4 regions of the Streptomyces sp. NPDC034670 genome follow, and region 1 is predicted to be linked to each of the others. Evidence: riboswitches for the same ligand, from Rfam matches in the RefSeq annotation. Region 1 holds a riboswitch; each other region holds the start of a gene.
What was found. Region 1 has a riboswitch for cyclic di-AMP ahead of ACZ56B_RS27935 (M23 family metallopeptidase). Riboswitches for the same ligand answer to the same signal wherever they lie in the genome.
Positions count from the first base shown of each region.

Region 2: it holds a riboswitch for cyclic di-AMP, as region 1 does, so the genes downstream of both, ACZ56B_RS15550 (transglycosylase family protein) here and ACZ56B_RS27935 (M23 family metallopeptidase) in region 1, are expected to answer to the same signal.
Region 3: it holds a riboswitch for cyclic di-AMP, as region 1 does, so the genes downstream of both, ACZ56B_RS04950 (M23 family metallopeptidase) here and ACZ56B_RS27935 (M23 family metallopeptidase) in region 1, are expected to answer to the same signal.
Region 4: it holds a riboswitch for cyclic di-AMP, as region 1 does, so the genes downstream of both, ACZ56B_RS10055 (transglycosylase SLT domain-containing protein) here and ACZ56B_RS27935 (M23 family metallopeptidase) in region 1, are expected to answer to the same signal.

Region 1 covers NZ_JBVITR010000055.1:29,645-33,905, forward strand. The annotation lists gene ACZ56B_RS27915 (HAMP domain-containing sensor histidine kinase) at 1-124, shown strand, start outside; gene ACZ56B_RS27920 (response regulator) at 121-780, shown strand; gene ACZ56B_RS27925 (dihydrofolate reductase family protein) at 971-2,104, shown strand; tRNA gene ACZ56B_RS27930 (tRNA-Met) at 2,216-2,289, shown strand; cyclic di-AMP (ydaO/yuaA leader) riboswitch at 2,582-2,739, shown strand; gene ACZ56B_RS27935 (M23 family metallopeptidase) at 2,752-3,783, shown strand; gene ACZ56B_RS27940 (PrsW family intramembrane metalloprotease) at 3,872-4,261, opposite strand, start outside.
Region 2 covers NZ_JBVITR010000019.1:24,658-28,918, forward strand. The annotation lists gene ACZ56B_RS15545 (transglycosylase family protein) at 210-1,163, shown strand; cyclic di-AMP (ydaO/yuaA leader) riboswitch at 1,370-1,538, shown strand; gene ACZ56B_RS15550 (transglycosylase family protein) at 1,543-2,307, shown strand; gene eno (phosphopyruvate hydratase) at 2,568-3,857, shown strand; gene ACZ56B_RS15560 (FtsB family cell division protein) at 3,988-4,261, shown strand, end outside.
Region 3 covers NZ_JBVITR010000004.1:242,036-246,296, reverse strand. The annotation lists gene ACZ56B_RS04960 (M16 family metallopeptidase) at 1-253, shown strand, start outside; gene ACZ56B_RS04955 (M16 family metallopeptidase) at 250-1,653, shown strand; cyclic di-AMP (ydaO/yuaA leader) riboswitch at 1,855-2,029, shown strand; gene ACZ56B_RS04950 (M23 family metallopeptidase) at 2,042-2,806, shown strand; gene ACZ56B_RS04945 (GntR family transcriptional regulator) at 3,019-3,732, shown strand; gene ACZ56B_RS04940 (HPr family phosphocarrier protein) at 3,989-4,261, opposite strand, start outside.
Region 4 covers NZ_JBVITR010000010.1:23,353-27,613, reverse strand. The annotation lists gene ACZ56B_RS10065 (GNAT family N-acetyltransferase) at 1-865, opposite strand, end outside; gene ACZ56B_RS10060 (HAD family hydrolase) at 1,029-1,901, shown strand; gene ACZ56B_RS10055 (transglycosylase SLT domain-containing protein) at 1,865-2,350, opposite strand; cyclic di-AMP (ydaO/yuaA leader) riboswitch at 2,354-2,517, opposite strand; gene ACZ56B_RS10050 (polyprenyl synthetase family protein) at 3,132-4,142, shown strand.

The sequences.
Region 1 (4,261 bases):
GGGCCCGGCCGGCGGCGGGGGCACCGAAGTACGTCTGACCGTGCCCGTTCCCGTGCGGGGACCGGCGCCCGTCCGGGTACCGGCCCTCGCGCTCGCAGCCACCGACCGGAAACCCTGGACATGACCGACCCGGCCCCCACCCGCATCCTCCTCGCCGACGACCACGCGCTGGTCCGCCGCGGGGTCCGCCTCATCCTCGACGGCGAACCGGACCTGACCGTGGTCGCCGAGGCCGACGACGGCGCCGAGGCCCTCGAACAGGCCCGCGCCCACCGGCCCGACCTGGTCATCCTCGACATCGCCATGCCGCGTCTGACCGGACTGCAGGCGGCCCGCGAGCTCTCCCACACCCTGCCGGAGACGCGGATACTCATCCTGACGATGTACGACAACGAGCAGTTCTTCTTCGAGGCCCTCGGCGCCGGCGCCTCCGGGTACGTCCTCAAGTCCGTCGCCGACCGCGACCTGGTCGAGGCGTGCCGGGCCACCATGCGCGGGGAGCCGTTCCTCTACCCGGGCGCCGTCAACGCCCTCATCCGCAACTACCTCGACCTCGCCCGGGACGGCCGGAACCTGCCCCCGAAGGCCATCACCGACCGGGAGGAGGAGATCCTCAAGCTGGTCGCCGAGGGGAACACCTCGCAGCAGATCGCCGACCTCCTGGTGATCAGCCCGAAGACGGTGGAGCGCCACCGCGCCAACCTGCTCTCCAAGCTGGGCCTGAAGGACCGCCTGGAACTCACCCGGTACGCCATCCGCGTGGGCCTGATCGAGCCCTGACGCCCCCCTCGTGCGGCGCCGTCCCCGAACCGGACGCCGCCGGGAGCGGCGGGGGCCGGGCCTCCCCGGGCCCCGCTCCGCCGCGCGTCGTGCAGGCTTGGGGACAGACCCGGCCCGGACCGGACGGCTCCGCACGGGCCGGGACGGGACCCGTCCGCCGTTTTGCCGTTCCCGCCAGGAGAGTGCGCCGATGCCCCACCCCTACGTCCTGCTGTCCGCCGCCGTCTCCCTGGACGGCTGCCTGGACGACACCGGCCCCGAGCGGCTGCTGCTGTCCGGCCCGGCCGACTTCGACCGGGTCGACGAGGTGCGGGCGTCGGTGGACGCGATCCTGGTCGGCGCCGGCACGATCCGCGCCGACAACCCGCGCCTGCTGGTCAACTCGCCCGAGCGGCGGGCCGGCCGGGTCGCGCGGGGCGGGTCCGAGTACCCGCTCAAGGTCGCCGTCAGCGGCTCCGGCGACCTGGACCCGGCGGCGCTGTTCTGGCACACCGGCGGCGAGAAGGTCCTCTACACGACCGACCGGGGCGCCGAGCGGGCCCGCGCCCTCGGTCTCGCGGCCGACGTCGTCCCGCTCGGCCCCGGGATCGACTGGCGCCGGCTCCTGGAGCACCTGCACGCCGTGCGCGGGGTCCGGCGGCTCATGGTCGAGGGCGGCGGCCTGATCCACACCCAGCTCCTCACCCAGGGCCTCGCCGACGAGCTCCAGCTGGTCCTCGCCCCGCTCCTCGTCGGCGATCCGGACGCCCCCCGCCTCTTCGGTCCCGGCTCCTACCAGGGCGGACGGCTGCGGCTGCTCGAGACCCGGGCCGTCGGCGACGTCGTCCTGATGCGGTACGAGCCCACCGCGCCCGGCACCGACGGGCTGCCCTCCGCCGCCGACCACCACTGGCTGGCCCTCGCCTGCGATCTCGCGGACCGGTGCCCGCCGTCCCGGACGGCGTTCAGCGTGGGCGCGGTGGTGGTCGCGGCCGACGGTACGGAACTGGCCCGGGGCCACTCCCGCGAGGGCGGGGACCCGGTGGTGCACGCGGAGGAGGCGGCGCTCGCCAAGACCGACCCCACGGACCCCCGGCTCGCGACCGCCACCGTGTACTCCAGCCTGGAGCCCTGTGCCCGGCGCGCGTCCCGGCCGGCGTCCTGCGCCCGGCTGATCCTGGACGCGGGGATACGGCGGGTGGTCACGGCCTGGCGCGAGCCGGACACCTTCGTGCCGGGTGCCGACGGCAGCGGGGTGCTGGCGGACGGGGGCGCCACCGTCGTCGTCCTGCCGGAGCACGAGGAGCGGGCGCAGGCGCCGAACAGCCATCTGACCGGCCGCTGAGAAGGGGCGGGGGAAGAGGAGGGGAGGAGGCAGGGAAGGAGGGGGAGGAAGGGGCGGAGGAGAGGGGTGCGCCGGGTGTCCCGCGCATGGCGTACACTGGTGTCATACCGACGCGGGGTGGAGCAGCTCGGTAGCTCGCTGGGCTCATAACCCAGAGGTCGCAGGTTCAAATCCTGTCCCCGCTACTGAAGGCCGAGGGCCGGAACCCGAAAGGGTTCCGGCCCTCGGTGTTTCCCCTGCCCACCCCTCGTCACCGAAGGTGACCGTCCCGCCTCACTGCGCATGACGACTGACATACCGTCAGAAGATCGCAGAGCCCTGAAGGCGGGTCAACTCGCCCGTTTTCGCCTGCTCCTGGCGGTTAAGTCCGTACGGGGATCGTGGATGATCAAGAGGAACGGCTTGGAATCCGACCCTCACCTCTATTAACGTTCGATAACGCAGCGCGGTCGTCCCAGCCGTCACAGAAGTCGGCTCCGTGCGCACGCGCCGAATCCCGCGAGGGAACCGGGGAACCACCACCATGGGGTGAATCGCGTGGATACCGCCGTGGAAGCACGGTGTGTATACGCGCGTAGGAGACCTTCCTGCTCCGAACCCGTCAGCTAACCCGGTAGGCGGTGGAGGAAGGAAAGGAGTACGCCCACGTGGCGTCAAACCGGCCTGCTCCCGAGGCCCCCTTCATGCCGAGTCAGCGCGACGGCGAGACCTTCGGCTACGGCCGCGTCCCCGGCGACGAGGGCCCCTTCGAGGAGTGGAACCCCACCGCGGAGTCCATCCGCCCGGTACGCGGCCGGCACCGCGTCAGCAAGCAGCGCGGCGGAGGACTCGCCCGCAGCTCCACCGTCCTGGGCGTCGGCGTCATCGCCGCCGTGGGCGCGGGCGGCATGGCCAGCGCCCAGACCGGCAAGCCGCCGGTCTCGATCTCCGTGCCCGACCTCCCCAACGTGGGCTCCCTCATCTCCGACGAGGAGGAGCCCGCCGGTTCCGCCACGCCGCTCAGCAGCATCGGCATGACCGGCACCGACGCCGAGCAGGGCGCCGCCGGCGCCGGCGAGGCGCTGCGCGCCCGGATCATGGCGCAGGTCGAGCAGCAGCAGGACCAGGCCGAGAGCAGGGCCGCGGCGGAGGCCGTCGCCGCCGCCGAGAAGGAGGCCGCCGAGGCCGCCGCCAAGGCGGAGAAGGAGGCCAAGGCCAAGGCGGAGGAGGCGAAGAAGAAGGCGGAGGAGGAGGCCCGGCGGAAGGCCGAGGCCGAGCGCCTCGCCGCGCTGGCCAAGCAGTACGCGCTGCCGACCTCCTCGTACACCCTCAGCTCGACCTTCGGCCAGGCCGGCGCCTACTGGTCCTCCGGCTACCACACCGGCCTCGACTTCGCCGCTCCCTCGGGCACGCTGATCAAGGCGGTCCACACCGGCACGATCACCTTCGCCGGCTGGGACGGCTCCTACGGCTACAAGACCGTGCTGACCCTCGACGACGGCACCGAGGTCTGGTACGCCCACCAGTCCTCCATCAGCGTCAGCGTCGGCCAGAAGGTCAACACCGGCGACGTGATCGGCCGCGTCGGCTCCACCGGCAACTCCACCGGGGCCCACCTCCACCTGGAGGTCCACTCCGCGGGCTCCTCCGCGGGCATCGACCCGCTGGCGTGGCTGCGGAGCAAGGGCCTCAACCCCTGAGAACCACCGCTTCCCGAACCCCGGCAGTGCCGGGGACCCCGGCAGTCCCGACGGCGGCCCTCCGACGTCAGGGCTGCCGTCGGCGGTTTCAGGACCGGTAAGGGTTCGGCCGGTAGGCCGGGTACGGCCGCGCCTGCGGCGGCGGACCGCAACCGGGAGCGCCCTGGACTCCGTGGGCCTCCTGGCTCCCGTGAGCCTCGTAGATCCCGTAGGCCCCGTGAGTCCCCCGGATTCCGTGGAGCCCATGGACTCCATGGACCCCGTAGGGCCCGTGCACCGGCCACGGCGCGACGGCGGCCGGGACCGGCGGCGCGAGGGCGCGGGCGGCGTGGTCCAGTGCCGGGCGGGCCGCCCCCCGGCGGGCCCACAGCTCCCCCAGCAGCTCCCGTTCCCGTACGACGAAGTCCGGCCCCGCGCGGCCGAGCCGCCCGCGGTGCCGCAGGAACGCCAGCGAGGTCGCGCACGCCTCGTACCGGGC
Region 2 (4,261 bases), on a different contig from region 1:
GGACCCGGGGCGCCGCCCCGCGGCGGTTCCGCGCTCCCCGGGGGCGGACCAGCGCAAACATGACACACGTTCATCTCCGTAATCTTCACGTGATCTGTGCGGCATGAACTTGTGACAAGTGATCGTCTGCGGATACGTTCACCCATCAAGCGTGGCGTCCCGACTCCGTCCGCCGCGCCGGTAACTGCTGTCTTGTGAAAGGTCTCCGCATGCTTTCCGGGAACGGTCGGCACCGTCGCCCCCGCCAGGCTCCGGCACTCCTCGTCGCGGCCGGAGTGACCGGCTCCGCCATCGCGATCCCGCTCCTCGGCGCCGGCAGCGCCAGCGCGGCCGACGGTGCCACCTGGGACCGGGTCGCGGAGTGCGAGAGCGGTGGCTCCTGGAGCCAGAACACCGGCAACGGCTACTACGGCGGCCTGCAGCTGACGCAGGACGACTGGGAGGCGTACGGCGGGCTCGCGTACGCGCCGAGCGCCGACCAGGCCAGTCGCGGCCAGCAGATAGCCGTGGCCGAGAGAATCCTCGCCGACCGGGGGGTCGGCGCCTGGCGCACCTGCGGGCTGACGGCGGGTCTGGAGCAGGGCTCCGCCCCGGCCGGCACCGGCGCGGGCGGGACGGAGGACTCCGGACCGGGCGCCTCTACGCCCGCGTCGCCGTCCCCGTCCGCTCCCGCGGACCCGTCCGCATCGCCGGACGCCGGTGAGCCGTCCGCTTCCGCCCCGCCGTCGTCCGGCCCCGCGGCGGGCGCGGGGGGCGCGGCCGGCGTGTCGGGCGAGCCCGGCCGGACCCCCTCCGCTTCGGGCACCCCGAAGAGTGACGAGTCGGACAAGTCAGGACAGTCCGAGGGTTCTTCGGAGTTCACCGAGGGCGCCGGCACCGGCCGTCACCGCGGCATCGGCGCCGAGGAGGCCGCGGGCGGGGAGCGCACGGCCGAGGCGTCCGGCCGGCACGCCTCGCGCGGAGCCGACGCCCCCCGCGACGCCGCCGACGGCTCGTACACCGTGCGTTCCGGCGACAGCCTCTGGTCCATCGCCGACTCCCTCGAGCTCGAGGGCGGATGGCGCGCCCTCTACGCGAAGAACGAGCAGGCCGTCGGTGCCGACCCGAACCTCATCCTGCCCGGTCAGGAGCTTGAGGTCGGGGTCGGACCGGATGAGGGGTGACGTCCGAAAGAGTGGATGTGCGGCGGTAGTTGGTGTCGCGGTTCGGGCTGAATGTCCGAGTTAAAGATGATGAGAGATAGATCTCAGAAGTCCTGATCGTCTTTGTCATTCCGTTGATCCCGTGTCTACGGTCGTGATCGCTCGCCACCGCGGGCCCCGACTGCCGCCACGCCGAATCCTGCCAGCGGCAGCACGGGAACAGTCGTCGCACTCATGCGCCGCAGGCAGGAGCGGGGGAACCAAGGTAGGCGCCGGACCCGGAGGTTGACACCGGATCCGGCTCGGGGTGAAGCCGCGTCCCGCGAGGGACGCGGCCGGGCAACTCAACCGGCCCGAACCCGACAGCTCACCTCGTAGGCGTCGGTGAGGGGATCCATCCATGCTGTTTTCCGGCAAGGGCAAGCACCGTCGTCCGTCCAAGGCCACCCGCGCCATCGCCGTCGCCGGCGTCACCGGCGCCGCCGTCGCCGCCCCGCTGATGGCGGCCGGCAACGCCTCCGCCGCCACCGCCTCCGAGTGGGAGGCCGTCGCCCAGTGCGAGTCCGGCGGCAACTGGTCCATCAACACCGGCAACGGCTACTACGGCGGCCTGCAGTTCTCCGCCTCCACCTGGGCCGGCTACGGCGGCACCAAGTACGCCGCCACCGCCGACCAGGCCACCAAGGCCCAGCAGATCGAGATCGCCGAGAAGGTCCTCGCGGGCCAGGGCAAGGGCGCCTGGCCGGTCTGCGGCAAGGGCCTGTCGAACGCCTCCTACAACGGTGGCGGCTCCACCCAGTCCCAGGGCGGCGGCTCCGCGCAGAGCCAGAGCCAGAACCAGGGGCAGAGCCAGAACCGGAGCCAGAGCCAGGGCCAGGGCCAGGCTCAGAACCAGGGCGCCGGCTCCACCGAGACCCGGGAGACCGAGCGGAAGGCCTCCCGCTCCGCCGAGCGCCAGTCGGCGAAGAAGACCGTCACCACCCCGACCGGCGAGAAGGTCAAGAAGGGCGACGGCGAGTACAAGGTCGTCAAGGGCGACACCCTCAGCTCGATCGCCGAGGAGCACGACGTCAAGGGCGGCTGGGCCAAGCTGTTCGAGCTCAACGACGACGTCGTCGAGGACGCCGACCTCATCTACCCGGGCCAGCAGCTGCACCTGAAGTAAGGGCGGCGGCCTTTGGCCCCTCCTCCCCGCCCCGGCGCGTGTCCCCCGCACGCGCCGGGGCGGGGTTTTTCACGGGCCCGCGAGGTCACGGTTTCCTCCCCGTTGCCGGAACGTGCTTTGTTCCGTCAGGAAACAATCTAAGCTCGGTTCCGTCCGCGGGACGGGCGACCGGATGCCGATCGCCCGGAGCCGGTTAGGCTCGGTCTCGCAGAGCCACCGCGGCCCTGCCCACTCGCGTCACACCCATGAAGGAGATGCTCGTGCCGTCCATCGACGTCGTCGTAGCCCGGGAAATCCTGGACTCCCGAGGCAACCCCACGGTCGAGGTCGAGGTCGGCCTCGACGACGGCAGCACGGGTCGTGCCGCCGTCCCGTCCGGCGCCTCCACCGGCGCCTTCGAGGCCATCGAACTCCGTGACGGCGATGCGGGCCGTTACCTCGGCAAGGGCGTCGAGAAGGCCGTCCTGGCCGTCATCGAGCAGATCGGCCCGGAGCTGGTCGGCTACGACGCCACCGAGCAGCGCCTGATCGACCAGGCGATGTTCGACCTGGACGCCACCGACAACAAGGGCTCGCTCGGCGCCAACGCCATCCTCGGCGTCTCGCTCGCCGTCGCCCACGCCGCCTCCGAGGCCTCCGACCTGCCGCTCTTCCGCTACCTGGGCGGCCCGAACGCGCACCTGCTGCCGGTGCCGATGATGAACATCCTGAACGGCGGCTCGCACGCCGACTCCAACGTGGACATCCAGGAGTTCATGATCGCCCCGATCGGCGCGGAGACCTTCTCCGAGGCCCTGCGCTGGGGCACCGAGGTCTACCACACCCTCAAGAAGGTCCTGAAGGGCAAGGGCCTGGCCACCGGTCTCGGCGACGAGGGCGGCTTCGCCCCGAACCTCGGCTCCAACCGCGAGGCCCTCGACCTCATCCTCGAGGCGATCAAGGAGGCCGGCTACACCCCCGGCGAGCAGATCGCCCTCGCCCTCGACGTCGCCGCCTCCGAGTTCTACAAGGACGGCTCCTACGTCTTCGAGGGCAAGGAGCGCACGGCCGCCGAGATGACCGAGTACTACGCCGAGCTCGTCGAGGCGTACCCGCTCGTCTCCATCGAGGACCCGCTGTTCGAGGACGACTGGGAGGGCTGGAAGACCATCACCGCCAAGCTCGGCGACAAGGTCCAGCTCGTCGGTGACGACCTGTTCGTCACCAACCCCGAGCGCCTGGCCCGCGGCATCGAGGAGGGCGCCGGCAACGCCCTGCTGGTCAAGGTCAACCAGATCGGCTCGCTGACCGAGACCCTGGACGCCGTCGAGCTGGCCCAGCGCAACGGCTTCAAGTGCATGATGTCCCACCGCTCCGGCGAGACCGAGGACGTCACCATCGCCGACCTGGCCGTCGCCACCAACTGCGGCCAGATCAAGACCGGCGCCCCGGCCCGCTCCGAGCGCGTCGCCAAGTACAACCAGCTGCTGCGCATCGAGGAGATCCTCGACGACGCCGCGGTGTACGCCGGCCGCAGCGCCTTCCCGCGGTTCCGCCCCGCGGACCAGTAGGCCCTCCGGGTAAGGGCCGAGTGCCGTACCCGTGGGCAGCGTCGTACGTACGTCCCCGGACCCGGTCCCGTACCGTGTCCGGGGACGTACGCGCGTATGACACAGGACATGGGAACGGGAGGCGGGGGACATGGCCGTGAAGGACCGGGACCGTTTCTCCACCGCGACCAGGATCCGGCTGATCGGCGAGCAGACCGCGGCCCGGGTCTACCGCTCGCAGACCAAGCGCCAGGCCCGCCGCTCCCGGCTGACCGGCCGCGCGGCCCTGCTCGCCCTGGTGGTCTGCTCCCTGGTCGTGGCCCTCGCCTATCCCATGCGGCAGTACGTCTCCCAACGGTCCGAGATCGCCGACCTCCGGCAGGAGCAGGAGGAGGCCCGCCGGCGCGTCGAGCGACTGCGCGACC
Region 3 (4,261 bases), on a different contig from region 1:
CGGCACGGTCGCGGGCCGCGCCGACGAACTGTGCCGGTACGCCGTCCTGTTCGGTGACCCGCAGCTCGCCCTGACCGCCGTCCAGCGGGTCCTCGAGGTGACGGCGGAGGAGGTGCGGGAGGTCGCCGAGGCCCGCCTGCGCCCCGACAACCGCGCGGTGCTCGTCTACGAGCCCGTCGCCCCCGAAGCACAGGACGCAGAGGAAGCCGCCGCAGCCGCCGGCGCCGACGAGACCGAGGAGGCGGCGAAGTGACCGAGCTCGCCACGATGGACTTCCACCCCCGGCCGCAGGCGGGCGAGGCGAGGCCCTGGGCCTTCCCGGCCCCCGAGCGCGGCACGCTCGACAACGGCGTGACCGTCCTGCACTGCCACCGCCCGGGCCAGCAAGTCGTCGCCGTCGAGGTGCTCCTCGACGCGCCGCTCGAGGCCGAGCCGACCGGACTGGACGGTGTCGCCACGATCATGGCGCGGGCCTTCTCCGAGGGCACCGACAAGCACTCCGCCGAGGAGTTCGCCGCCGAGCTGGAGCGGTGCGGCGCCACCCTGGACGTGCACGCCGACCACCCCGGTGTCCGGCTGAGCCTCGAGGTCCCCGCCTCGCGGCTCGCCAAGGGGCTCGGGCTGGTCGCCGACGCCCTGCGGGCGCCCGCGTTCGCGGACGGCGAGGTCGAGCGGCTGGTCCGCAACCGCCTCGACGAGATCCCGCACGAGCTGGCCAGCCCCGCCCGCCGGGCCGCCAAGGAACTCTCCAAGGAACTGTTCCCGGCGAGTTCGCGCATGTCGCGTCCGCGTCAGGGCACCGAGGAGACGGTCGCCGGCATCGACTCCACGGCCGTGCGCGCCTTCTACGAGAAGCACGTCCGTCCCGCCACGACGACCGCGGTGGTCGTCGGCGACCTCACCGGGGTCGACCTGGACGCGCTGCTCGGCGACACCCTCGGCTCCTGGACGGGCTCCCCGGCCCGGCCCCGGCCCGTTCCGCCGGTGGTCGCGGACGACACCGGCCGGGTCGTGATCGTGGACCGCCCGGGCGCCGTCCAGACGCAGCTGCTGATCGGCCGGATCGGCCCGGACCGGCACGACCGCGTGTGGCCCGCGCAGGTGCTCGGCACGTACTGCCTCGGCGGCACCCTCACCTCCCGCCTGGACCGCGTCCTGCGCGAGGAGAAGGGCTACACCTACGGCGTCCGGGCCTTCGGGCAGGTCCTCCGGTCCACCGCGCCCTCCTCCCCGGAAGGGGCCACCGGCGCCGCGATGCTCGCCATCAGCGGCTCCGTCGACACCCCGAACACCGGGCCCGCCCTGCAGGACCTGTGGACGGTGCTGCGCACGCTCGCCGCGGAGGGACTCACCGACGCCGAGCGGGACGTCGCCGTGCAGAACCTGGTGGGCGTGGCACCGCTCAAGTACGAGACCGCCGCGGCCGTCGCGAGCACCCTGGCCGACCAGGTCGAGCAGCACCTGCCCGACGACTACCAGGCCGAGCTGTACCGGCAGCTCGCCGCGACCGGCACCGTGGAGGCGACCGCCGCGGTCGTCAACGCCTTCCCGGTGGACCGCCTGGTGACCGTGCTCGTCGGCGACGCGGCGCAGATCAAGGCGCCCGTGGAGGCCCTCGGGATCGGTGACGTCGCCGTGGTGAGCGCCGAGTAGCGGGCCGCGCGGGACGCGTACGGGCGAGGCCCTGGTGGCGGGTACGTCACCAGGGCCCGCCCATGCCCGGATTGGGGTGGAGACGGCCCGTCTGCCCTGTGGGATGCGCTACAGAATCCGGGTTCCGTTTGGGAATCGACGGCCCGCCCGCTTAGCGTCTTCCGGGCTGTTCGTCGGGCAGTGCGCCGCACCCGCGGCACCGGACAGCCATCGCCGAGTCCCCGTACGGCGCGAGCCAGGGGAGCCGGGGGCCCGCACGCAGTCTCTGCAGTCCCTGGGGTGAATCGGACGCCCGCGCGTGTCGCGAGGGGGTCCGTAGGAGACCTTCCTGCTCCGAACCCGTCAGCTAACCCGGTAGGCGAGAGGGAAGGAAAGGACCAGCCTGTACATGGCGTTCACCCGCGCCACCGGGAAGCACCGCCGTCCCCGCAGGACCGAGCGCGGCACCGCCCGCGCGGCGGGCGTCGCGGCTCTCACCACCACCGGCGTCGTCGGCTCCCTCGGGGCCCCCGCGCTCGCCGCCGAACCCGTCGCCGCGCAGACCGGCCTCACCCCCGTCATCACCCTGGGCGACCAGGTCGCCGACCAGGTCGACGCCCAGGCGGCCGCCCAGCACGAGGCCGCCCGGGAGGCCGCCGAGACCGCCGCGCGGAAGGCGGCCGAGGAGGCCGCGCGCGAGAAGGCGGCCGAGGAGGCCCGGGCGGAGCGGGAACGCGCCGCGCGGGAGGCCGAGCGCGAGCGCCTCACCGCCTTCGTCTCCCCGATCGCCGGCTCCTACGTCTCGACCGGCTACAAGAGCGGTGGCGCCGTCTGGTCCTCCGGCAGCCACACGGGCGTGGACTTCCACGCCGCGAGCGGCACCCCCGTCCAGGCGGTCGGCGCGGGCACCGTCGTGGAGGCCGGCTGGGGCGGCGCGTACGGCAACCAGGTCGTCATCCGGATGCACGACGGCACCTACACCCAGTACGCCCACCTGTCGTCCGTCGGCGTCTCGGTGGGGCAGCAGGTCACCCCGGGGCAGCGGATCGGCCTGTCCGGCGCCACCGGCAACGTCACGGGCGCGCATCTGCACTTCGAGGTCCGCACCACCGCCGAGTACGGCTCCGACCTGGACCCCGTCGCCTACCTCCGCGCGCACGGCGTGAACCTCTGACGCGCGTCCGCTCCGGCGCGGCGCCCGCCCCGCTCTCCGGCCCCGGCTCCCGAGCCGGGGCTTTCGGCGTCGCAGGGGGGAAGGGCTGACCGAAAGCGCCAAAAACACCTATGGATTCCGGCCCGGCGTCGGAAATTACCGCCGATTGCAATAGAGTCACGGAACGCACGTCGATCGTCGGCGTTTCACGGGAATGAATCCGGAGGTCGCTCATGCGTATTCCCGCGCACTCGGTGTGCACGGCGATCCGGGACGACATCGTCGCGGGTGTCCACGGGCGCGGCAGCCGGCTCACGGAGGAAGTGCTCGCCCGCCGTTACGGCGTCTCCCGCGTCCCCGTCCGGGAGGCCCTGCGCACGCTGGAGGCCGAGGGGTTCGTGGTGACCCGGCGGCACGCGGGCGCGTGCGTCGCGGAGCCCACCGGGCAGGAGGCCGCCGACCTGCTGGAGATGCGTCTGCTCCTCGAGCCGCTCGGCGCCCTCCGCGCGGCCCAGCGCCGCACCGAGGCCCACGTGAAGGTGTTGCGCGGCCTGGTCCGTCTGGGGCAGGAGCGCGCCCGCCGGGGCGACAGCGACGACCTGCGCTCCCTGGGCGGCTGGTTCCACGAGACGCTCGTCCGGGCCTGCGGCAGCCCGGCGCTGGCGTCGGCGCTGACCCAGGTGCGGTACAAGATCGCCTGGATGTACGCCGTGGAGGGGCCCGCCGACCCGGTGGAGCACTGGGCGGAGCACGGCGCGATCGTGGACGCCGTGGCGCGCGGCGACGGCGAGCGCGCTCGGACGGTCACGGCGCTGCACGCCGAGCGCGCGCGGGGTGCGCACCGTCTGCGCCCCGCCCTCGGCGTCGCCCGGACGGACCGGGTGGACCGCGTGGCCCGTGTGAGGAACTCGCAACATGCCGTGAACATGCCGGGACCGCGCCCTTAACACGGGGGCCGTATACAAAGGAAAAGCGCCGGCGGGCACGTGTCCCGCTGCCGCATTCCGGAAACGCGGAGAATTCGCGAGGCTTTCCTCGTGGTTCTTCCGTGGTCGCGCTTTCGGGAGGTCCTCACCGGAAAGCGGGCGCGGAAAGCGGGCACGGGGGACGAGGCCGTCGGTCCGGGGAAGTCCGGGGAAGGGAAACGGCGGAGCCGCGCCGTCCGGAACGGACGACGCGGCTCCGCCGCTGTCGGGCACGCGGTCACACGGTCTCGGGGAGCTCCTCGAGACCCTCGGAGACCAGCTTCGCCAGACGGTCCAGGGCGGCGTCCGCGCCCTCCGCGTCGGAGGCGAGGACGATCTCCTCGCCGCCCTGGGCGCCCAGACCCAGGACGGCCAGCATGGAGGCCGCGTTGACGGGGGTGCCCCCGGCCTTGGCGATCGTCACCGGGACGCCTGCGGCCGTGGCGGCTCGGACGAAGATGGAGGCGGGACGGGCGTGGAGGCCCTCGGCCCAGCCGACGTTGACGCGGCG
Region 4 (4,261 bases), on a different contig from region 1:
GCAGGCCGACGCCCTCGGCCGCCGCGGCCTCGGCCATCCGCAGGTGCAGCACCAGTCCGGGCGAGTACTTCGCGAACTCCGGGTCGTACGCCGGGAACCAGCAGGCCAGCACGGAGGCCGAGCGCAGGCCGAAGTGCGCGGCGACGGGACGGCCGCCGGCGTACAGGACCGACAGCGTGCCCGTGCACTGCGGGGCCCGGGTCCCGGCGAGGCGGCCCACGAGCCGGGAGATCCACTCCCGCGCGAACCGGTCCCGCCGCCCGGTCCTGCGGTACTGCGCCGACTTCCAGGCCATCAGCGTCCGCAGGGCGGCCGGGTCGCGCTCGTCGAAGACGAACCGCACGGGCCCCACCTGGCGGCCGAGCCTGCGCTCCTTGGCGAGGGTGGTCCTCAGGAACTTCGGCGACCGGCCGCGCAGCACCGACTCGTAGGTCCCGTAGCCCTTCCCCACGTCGATGACGTAGGTGGCGTGCTCCTCGGCCGCGTACGGCACGAACAGCTCCTGGCCGGCCTCCAGGTTGTCGAAGGCGAAGCTCGACACCGAGCAGGCCCGCAGCAGTGCGCCCGCCTCCAGGCCGTGGCCGGGAGCGAGGACCGCGCCCTGGCAGTCCGACACCCCGAGCCCGATCGCCCGGCCCTGTCCCAGCGGCCCCCGCTCGTACGGCAGGAAACCCGCCGGTTCCGCCCCGTGGTACAGCACCGCGACCCCGGCCCGGGGCCGCACCCGGCCCACGGCGACGGTGAACTCCGGTTCCATGAAGGGGCTGCGCGGCGCGTCCGCCGCGGCGCGCAGTTCCCGCCAGCGCTCCCGCTCCCCCTCGCCGAGCTCCTCGGGCCCCAGCACGCGCACGCGTCCACTGCTCACCTGACCCCCCGATCAAGTCCCCCCCGGACACCTGGAAGGTACCGCCCCGGGGAGCGTGGACGGTAGGGGGCGGGCGCCGGACGGCGGGGGCGCGGGGAGGGCGGGACGCGGGCGGCCCGGGGTGTGGTGAATCGAGCGGGCGCGCTGTCCGTATTCTCTGATCATGGCCGCACCCCCCGCGTTCTCACTCGTCGCCACCGATCTGGACGGGACGCTGCTGCGCAGCGACGACACCCTTTCCGACCGGTCCCTCGCCGCGCTCGCGCGGGTGGCGCGGGCCGGCGCCCGGCACCTGGTGGTGACGGGACGCCCGGCCCCCAGGGTGCGGCCGCTCCTGGACGAGCTCGGCGGCACGGGGCTCGCGGTGTGCGGACAGGGCGCGCAGGTGTACGACGCCGGCGCGGACCGGCTGCTGTGGTCGGTCACGCTGGACCGGGAACTGGCGGAGACCGCGCTCGGCAAGGTCGAGGCCGAGGTGGGCGAGGTGTACGCCGCGGTCGACCAGGACGGCGTCGACGGGCTGACCCTGATCGAGCCCGGCTACGTGATGCCGCACCCCACGCTCCCCGCCGTGCGGGTCGGGCGGCGGAGCGAGCTGTGGGACCGGCCGATCAGCAAGGTGCTGCTGCGCCACCCCGACCTGTCCGACGACGCGCTGGCGGCGGCGGCCCGCTCGGTGGTCGGTTCCCTGGCCACGGTCACCATGTCGGGGCCGGGGACCGTGGAGCTCCAGCCGCGCGGGGTCACCAAGGCGACCGGGCTGGCGCTGGCCGCCGCGCACCTGGGGCTGGGCCCGGAGCGGACGATCGCCTTCGGCGACATGCCGAACGACGTCCCCATGTTCGCCTGGGCGGCCCACGGCGTCGCCATGGCCGACGCCCACCCCGAACTGAAGGCGGTGGCCGACGAGGTCACCGCGTCGAACGAGGACGACGGCGTGGCCGTCGTCCTCGAGCGACTGTTCGGCGGGGCGGCCGTGCTCGGCCGTCAGCGGACGGTTCAGTACGCGCCGAAGACGTTGTCGATCGAGCCGTAGCGGTCGGCGGCGTAGTTGCAGGCCGCCGCGATGTTCGCGACCGGGTCGTACGGGTCGAAGGCGGTGCCGGGCACGTGGTACGCGGCGAAGGTCGGGTCGATGACCTGCAGCAGGCCCTTCGACGGGGTGCCCTTGGCGGCGTTGGAGTCCCAGTTGTTGACGGCGTTCGGGTTGCCGGAGGACTCGCGCATGATGTTGCGGTGGATGCCCTCGTAGGTGCCCGGGATGCCGTTCTGCTCCATGATCGCCAGCGCCTCGCGGATCCAGCCGTCGAGGTTGTTCGCGTACGTCGTCGTGGAGGCGGCGGCGGCCGGGTCGGACGGCGCGGTGGCCGCGGAGGCGCTGGTCGCGCCGAACAGCGGGAGGGTGATCGCGGCGACGCCGGCGACGGCGAGGGAGCGGGCGAGGTGGCGGCGGCCGGAACGGCGGAGCTGACCGGTTGCAGGCATGACTGGATTCCTCTCCTACGCCTGCGAGGTGAGCTGTCGGGTTCGGGCGGGAGAGTGCCCGGCCGCGCCCTTGCGGGCACGGCTTCACCCCGAGCCGTTCCGGCGTGTGCCGGTCCGGCGGCTTACCTGGGTCCCCCGCTCCTGCCGTGCGTGAGTGAGTTCGTCGTCGATGGGTGCGGGCGGCGGCAGGATTCGGCGTCCGCCCGACAGGCCGGGAACGTATGCGAGAGCGGATGCCGGAAACAAGTGCGGACATCACGGATAGGGCCGTTTGATCTTGCTGTGGGCGTTTTGGGACACTTGATCCTTTGCCGGCACGGGGGGCCAACTCGGTTGCGGGAAAAGGGGAATCACCGGTTCCGTCGGAGCGGCGGAGGGGCGTGCGGCGCGTGACCGACCTCACGGGCCGGACGGTCGCATCGCATTTCACGCCAAGGGGAATTCGCTTGCTAATTACGGCAAATCGGACAGCGGGGGCGGCAGGATGGTGGGAGGGGCGGACGGGGGCGGGGGGCGGCCCGGAATGTGGCCCGGAGCACGGCCCGGAATGCGGCCCGAGGCACGGTCCGGGCGCGGATCGCCGCACCCGGGAAACGTGATGAATGTCCGTGGTGATCAAACGGTCGGAAACCGGACAGCTCCGGTCCCGTGCCGCCCGTCCCGTAAGCCCGGGTGCTGCCGGTGATCGAAACGTGACCGGATACGCTGACTCGAGTGAGGGCAGCGACCTATCGACAAACCGTGTAACCGCCACCAGACACCAGCAGACAGGAGACCCCTCGTGACCGTCGTCGGGCCGTTCGGGCTGAGCGTGCGGGACCAGGCTCTGGAAGCCGATGTCCAGGCCGGAATGACGGCTGTCGAGGAGGGGCTGCTCGAGGCCACCAAGAGCGGGGTGCCCTTCATCACGGAGGCCGCCCAGCACCTGGTGCGGGCCGGCGGCAAGCGGTTCCGCCCGTTGCTCGTGATGCTCTCCGCCCAGTTCGGCGACCCCTACGCGCCCGGCGTCGTGCCGTCGGCCGTGGTCGTGGAGCTGACCCACCTGGCCACGCTGTACCACGACGACGTCATGGACGAGGCCGAGGTGCGGCGCGGGGTCGCCAGTGCGAACGCCCGCTGGGGCAACTCCGTCGCGGTCCTCACCGGTGACTTCCTCTTCGCGCGGGCCTCGCACATCCTGGCCGACCTCGGCCCGGAGGCGGTGCGGGTGCAGGCCGAGGCGTTCGAGCGGCTGGTCACCGGGCAGATCCTGGAGACCGCGGGGCCGCAGGACGGCCGGGACCCGGTCGACCACTACCTGGACGTGCTCGGCGGCAAGACCGGCTCGCTGGTCGCGGTCTCCTGCCGGTTCGGCGCGATGATGGCCGGCGCCGACGAGACGGTCGTGCACGTGCTCACCCAGTACGGCGAGCGGCTCGGCGTCGCCTTCCAGCTCGCCGACGACGTCCTGGACATCGCCTCCGACTCCCACGAGTCCGGCAAGACCCCCGGCACGGACCTGCGCGAGGGCATCGCCACCCTGCCCGTGCTGCGGCTGCGCGAGCGGGCGGCCCGGCTGGGGCTGGCCGAGGACATCGCCCTGTGCGAGCTGCTCGACTCCGACCTCACCGACGACGCCCGGCACGCCGAGGCGCTGCGCCTGCTGCGCGCCCACCCGGCCCTGGAGCAGGCCCGCCGGGACACCGTGCGCTACGCCGAGGAGGCCCGCGCGGCGCTGACCCCGCTGCCGGAGTGCGACGCGAAGACGGCGCTGGTGGAGCTGTGCGACGCGGTGGTGCACCGGGCGGGCTGAGCCGCCGGTGGCGGCAGGGCCGGACCCGTTCCTCCGTCACCCCCCCGGCCCACGACCCCTAGTGGTCGGGTGGAGCGAACCGCCCGCCGTGTCATACCGCAGCAGTACGCGGAGTTGAG